One region of the Cellulophaga sp. 3_MG-2023 genome, then DNA from elsewhere that is predicted to be linked to it. Evidence: riboswitches for the same ligand, from Rfam matches in the RefSeq annotation. Region 1 holds a riboswitch; the other holds the start of a gene.
The links. A riboswitch is a leader RNA that binds a small molecule or an ion and turns the genes downstream of it on or off. The one in region 1 is predicted to bind thiamine pyrophosphate.
Positions count from the first base shown of each region.

Region 2: linked by a shared signal. The riboswitch ahead of thiS (sulfur carrier protein ThiS) and the one ahead of Q4487_RS16300 (TonB-dependent receptor) in region 1 are both predicted to bind thiamine pyrophosphate.

Region 1 is NZ_JAUOPS010000009.1:39,239-42,424, forward strand. Features, by position in the region: gene Q4487_RS16295 (DUF4301 family protein) at 1-1,420, shown strand, start outside; TPP riboswitch at 1,622-1,716, shown strand; gene Q4487_RS16300 (TonB-dependent receptor) at 1,828-3,186, shown strand, end outside.
Region 2 is NZ_JAUOPS010000002.1:483,121-486,306, reverse strand. Features, by position in the region: gene thiC (phosphomethylpyrimidine synthase ThiC) at 1-1,784, opposite strand, end outside; gene thiS (sulfur carrier protein ThiS) at 1,808-2,011, opposite strand; TPP riboswitch at 2,125-2,218, opposite strand; gene ppk1 (polyphosphate kinase 1) at 2,288-3,186, opposite strand, start outside.

The DNA of each region.
Region 1 (3,186 bases):
AGCCGTTGTGGGTGATGGTATCTTAAAATTTACAACAGATGAAGAGCAGCAATTAATTTCTTTATTTGAAAAAGAACGTAAAGCTAAAGAATTGCTGAAATTTACGCCTGCCTCTGGTGCGGCAACACGTATGTTTAAGGCTTTGTTTGCTTTTTTAGAAGTATATACCCCTAAAAAACAATCATTACAAGAGTATATAAATACATCAGAAGATGGTGCTGTTAAGGCTTTTACAGAAGGGTTAAAGAGTTTCCCTTTTTATGATGATGTAAAACAGCGTATAGGGTCTAATTTTTCTTCTACAGGTGAGGAGGTTTATGCTTTTGTAAGTGAGTTGCTTTCTGATGAAAAATTAAATTATGGTTTTTATCCTAAAGGTTTATTGCCTTTTCATAACTATAAAGACCAAATTGTGACTCCTTTTTATGAGCATTTGAGAGAAGCCGCTTTATACGCTGCTACGGATAATAAAGCAAAACTACACTTTACAATATCTGAACAACACCAACAAATGTTTTTAGATAAGGAAGAGCAAGTCTTGGGTAAAGTGAATAAAGAAACAGGAGTTAGCTTTAGTGTGGACTATTCTTTTCAGAAAAAAGAAACAGATACTATTGCTGTAGATATGAGTAACAAGCCTTTTAGGCTTAAAAACGGAAGTTTGTTATTTAGACCCGGAGGACACGGAGCCTTAATAGAAAACTTAAACGATAAAACAGCAGATGTTATTTTTATTAAAAATATAGATAATATAGTTGTTGAGGAGCATTTAGAAACGATAGCTAACAGCAAAAAAATGTTAGCAGGTTTTTTATTAAAAGTACAGAACAAAGCTTTTAAATATGCATCAATTTTGGATAATAATGATATTGATGACGAGTTAATTAATGAAATTAGATTATTTTTAAAGGAAGAGCTAAATGTCAGGTTCAAAAATGGTTTTATTCATTTAGGAAAAAAAGATCAAATAGCACTTTTAAAAGATTATATAAATAGGCCAATAAGGGTTTGTGGTATGGTTAAAAATCTAGGTGATCCAGGAGGCGGACCTTTTTGGATTAAAGATTATCAAGAAAACGTGTCTTTGCAAATAGTTGAATCTGCACAGATAGACACTTCTAATTACAACCAAGCCAAAATATTGCAAAATGCAACACATTTTAATCCTGTAGATTTAGTTTGTGGTGTTAAAAATTACAAAGGAGAAAAATATAATTTGTTAGACTTTGTAAATGAAAAGCAAGGATTTATTACAGAAAAGACAAAAGAAGGAAGGCCTGTAAAGGCCTTAGAGTTGCCTGGTCTTTGGAACGGAGCAATGGCATATTGGAACACAATTTTTGTAGAGGTGCCAAGTATTACTTTTAATCCGGTAAAAACAGTAAACGATTTACTTAAATCTGCTCACCAACCTAAATAGTTATATGTTTTCCTATATTTATTAATTTTATTAACAAATACAGGAAAATATGGGTTTTGTGTAAAATGTCTTAGTATTATGCTGTTGTATGTGTTTAAACTAGCTGTAAATACTCCCAATTTCATAATATAGGTTTAGTTGCAGAGGTTAATAAAATTAACTTTTTTTTATGATTACAAGAAAGTGTGCCATACATTTGCTCTTATCTCAAAGGGGTGCTTATTTATGTAGGCTGAGATTATACCCAACGAACCTGAGCAGATAATGCTGCTAAGGGAAGTAATAGCAATACAAAATATTAGTGTTAGCTAGGTTTAAAGGCAAGTAACAAATAGAGTTTGCCACTCTTAAAAATCAATATAATTTAATAAAAATAACAGCCCCTTTTATTTGTAATACTATTACGAATGAAAACAAACTGTTTTAAATTTAATGCTACTGCACGCAAAAATAGCAGTAACAATAGGCAACCTAGCTTAAAAACTTTAGGCGCAACTTTTGCTTTTTTTGGTTTAGCTTTTTCTGGTTTAGCTCAAGAAAAGGAAATAGACACTTTAGAAGGTAAAAAAGTGATTTTAGATGAGGTTTTGGTGTCAGGAATACGTGTTACAACACAATCTCCTGTTACATTTACAAATTTAACAAAAGAACAATTTAAGTCGCGTAACCTTGGTCAGGATATTCCAATTTTAATGAACTTTTTGCCAGCAGTAGTAACCACTTCAGATGCAGGTGCTGGTGTTGGTTACACAGGAATTAGGGTTCGTGGTACAGATGCTACGCGTGTAAATATTACCATAAATGGTATACCTTATAACGACTCTGAGTCTCACGGTACTTTTTGGGTAAATATGCCAGATTTTGCTTCTTCTACAGAGAATTTACAGCTGCAAAGAGGTGTGGGTACATCTACAAACGGTTCTGGTGCTTTTGGAGCTAGTTTAAACATTTTAACAGATGCCGTTTCTGAAGATGCTTACGGGCAGGTTTCTACATCAATTGGTAGTTTTAATACTTTAAAAAACAACATAAAGTTTAGTACTGGTTTGTTAAATAACCATATTGAAATTTCTGGTAGATTATCTAGGGTAGCTTCAGATGGTTATGTAGACAGGGCTTCATCTAACTTAGAATCGTACTTTTTACAAGCCGCTTATGTAGATGACAATACTTTAATTAAGGCATTGCTTTTTGGAGGTAAACAAGTAACGTATCAATCTTGGGACGGTATAGATAGAAAAACATTAAAAGAAGACAGAACATACAACCCGGTTGGTGCATACCAAGATGAAAATGGAGTTACTCAATTTTATGAAAATGAAAATGATGATTACAAGCAAGATCATTTTCAACTACTTTGGAACGAACAAATTTCTGATACTTGGTCTACTAACCTAGCGGTACACTATACAAAAGGACGTGGTTTTTTTGAGCAATACAAGGAAGATGAAGACCCTGCAGATTATAGCGGCATTGTGGCTGGTTTTAACGGAACAGGTGTTACAGATTTAATTAGAAGAAGGTGGTTGGATAATGATTTTTATGGAACTACTTTTTCTGCTAACTATAAAGAAAATGCTGTAAACTTTATTGTTGGTGGTGGTTACAGCAAATATAAAGGAGACCATTTTGGAGAAGTAATTTGGGCACAACAATTTGCAGTTAATAGTAGTTATGAAGACCGTTATTATGATGATAACTCTACTAAGACCGACTTTAATATCTACACTAAATTAAATTATGAAGTAGATGAAAAATGGAGCCTT
Region 2 (3,186 bases), on a different contig from region 1:
TCTGCAATTTTGTTTTCGGCAGCAAAGTCTCGTACTTCCTGAGATATCTTCATAGAACAGAATTTTGGTCCGCACATAGAGCAAAAATGAGCAACTTTAGCGCCTGCAGCAGGTAAGGTTTCATCATGATACTCACGAGCACGTTCTGGATCTAGTCCTAAATTAAACTGATCTTCCCAACGGAACTCAAAACGCGCCATACTTAAGGCATTGTCTCTGTGCTGAGAACCCGGATGACCTTTGGCTAAATCTGCAGCATGAGCCGCTAATTTATAGGTGATAACACCTACGCGCACATCTTCTTTATTTGGTAAGCCTAAATGCTCTTTTGGTGTAACGTAGCAAAGCATTGCGCAGCCGTACCAGCCAATCATTGCAGCACCTATACCAGACGTAATATGGTCGTAACCTGGAGCAATATCTGTAGTTAAAGGGCCTAAGGTGTAAAAAGGAGCCTCGTCACAAACTTCAATTTGTTTTTCCATATTTTCTTTAATCATGTGCATTGGCACGTGACCTGGACCTTCTATAAAACACTGTACTTCATGTTTGCGTGCAATCTGAGTTAATTCTCCTAGTGTTTCTAATTCTGCAAATTGTGCTTCGTCATTAGCATCTGCTACAGAGCCAGGACGTAAGCCGTCTCCTAATGAAAAAGAAACATCGTATTGTTTTAATATTTCGCAAATATCCTCAAAATGAGTATATAAAAAACTTTCTTTATGGTGAGCTAAACACCATTTTGCCATAATAGAACCACCACGAGAAACTATGCCTGTAACACGTTTTGCAGTCATTGGTACATAGCGTAATAAAACACCAGCGTGAATGGTAAAATAATCTACACCTTGTTCTGCTTGTTCTATTAAAGTGTCTCTAAAAATTTCCCAAGTTAAATCCTCGGCAACACCGTTTACTTTTTCTAAAGCTTGGTAAATTGGTACGGTGCCTACTGGTACTGGTGAGTTACGTATGATCCACTCACGAGTTTCATGAATGTTTTCTCCGGTAGATAAATCCATAATATTATCTGCTCCCCAACGGCAAGCCCAAACTGCTTTTTCTACTTCTTCTTCTATAGATGAAGTTACTGCAGAGTTGCCAATATTTGCGTTTATTTTAACCAAGAAGTTACGACCTAAAATCATAGGTTCTGCTTCTGGATGATTTATGTTTGATGGTATAATTGCACGACCTCTAGCAACTTCACTACGTACAAATTCTGGAGTAATTTTCTCTGGAATATTAGCACCAAAATGTTCGCCTTTGTGTTGTTTTCTAATTTCGGTCATTTCATCTATTCGTTGGTTTTCACGAATAGCTATGTACTCCATTTCTGGAGTAATAATTCCTTTTTTTGCGTAATGTAATTGGGTTACGTTTTGTCCTTTTTTTGCACGTAGTGGTTTTTTTAAAAGTTTAAAACGCATATGGTCTAAACTAGCATCGTTTAAACGCTCGTTACAATACTCCGAAGAAAAAGATGCTAACTCTTCTACATCTCCACGCTTTTTAATCCAAGGTTCTCTAATGCGTTCTATACCGCTGTGTATATCAATTTCTTTGTTTGGATCTGTATAAGGACCAGAAGTATCATAAACCGTTACGGGTTCATTAGGTGTTTTCTTTTTGGTCATAGAGTCTACAGTATCGCTTAATGCAATTTCTCGCATTGCAACTTTAATTTCTGGATGTAATTTACCAGAAACATATACTTTTTTAGAACTAGGAAATGGTTGTCTTGTAATACCGTTTTGCTTAGGTGCGGTGTCTTTCTTTTTCATTATAAATCTTTTAAGTTTTTAGGTTACCCTCCTTGAGCAGGACGTATTAGTAATACATTGTCATGGGGTTGTAAAATGGTAGAACTCCAGCTGCTTTTTGGTATTACACCGCCGTTAATGGCAATGGCAACACCAAAAATGGTTATTTCTAGAGTTTTTATTAGTTGAGACACATTAGTTTCTCTAGGAATTAAGTGCTCTTTGTTATTTACGTTTATGGGTATCATAACGATACATTTTAAGTGCTAGGTTATAGCGTTAAAAAATCCAACTAAATCGTAAACTGTGTGTGAAAATGCATTCTCCAGAAACGGAAAAAACACTAAAAGATAGAAATCATAAAAAGAATTCAACTTTTCCCTTCGGCTGTACTAACAGCATCAGGTTCAAAGGGTATTTCTCAGTTCTTAAAAAGAACACCCCTAAAGTTTACATAACAAATGTATTAAATAAATTATGATAAGACCTAATAAAAAATAAAACTATTATAAGAAAAAGATGACTTATTGATTTTTAAAATAGTTGTAAGTAGCTAGCTGAGATTGTACTATGGTGTTATTGTTTGTAACATAATTATTTTTTTGATCAGCGTCTATAACTCTTGCTTTTACATTGTCTGATAGCTGAATATTTAAAATGTCTTTTACTATTTTAAAATTCTCTTTATCCTTTATAGGGGTAATTACTTCTATTCTGTGAGATAGGTTGCGCGTCATCCAATCTGCAGATCCAATAAAAAGTTTTTCGTCTCCATTATTTCCAAAAAGGTAAACACGGCCATGCTCTAAATATCTGTCTAAAATACTGGTAATTGTTATGTTCTCGCTCTGGCCCTTTATGCCAGGAACTAAACAACAAATCCCGCGAATTAACAACCGTATTTGTACACCGGCATTGCTAGCTTTGTAAAGTAGTTGAATCATTTTTTTATCTTCAAGACTGTTCATTTTTAAGACAATTAAGCCTTTTTTGCCAGCTTGTGCTAATTCAATTTCTTTTTCTACCATAGTAGAAAATATATGCCTAGATGTAAAAGGAGATATAAGTAGTTTTTTAGCTTTAGGAACAATTAAAACACCTTCTAAAACCAGAAAAACACGATTTAACTCTTTACATATTTTGCTATTTGCCGTCATTAAGCCAAAGTCGGTATATAGCTTAGCCGTTTTTTCGTTAAAATTGCCTGTTCCAATGTAACTATAGGTTTTAAGTTTGCCCTTAATCTCTTTTTCTATGTATAAGATTTTAGAGTGTACTTTAATTCCTGGATAGCTGTAAATTACCTTTGCACCATTTTCTTTAAATATTTTACCCCATCTTAAATTGTTATCCTCATCAAACCTTGCTTTTGCCTCAATAAAAATAATTACATTTTTACCTGTTTTTGCAGCTTTTGCAATAG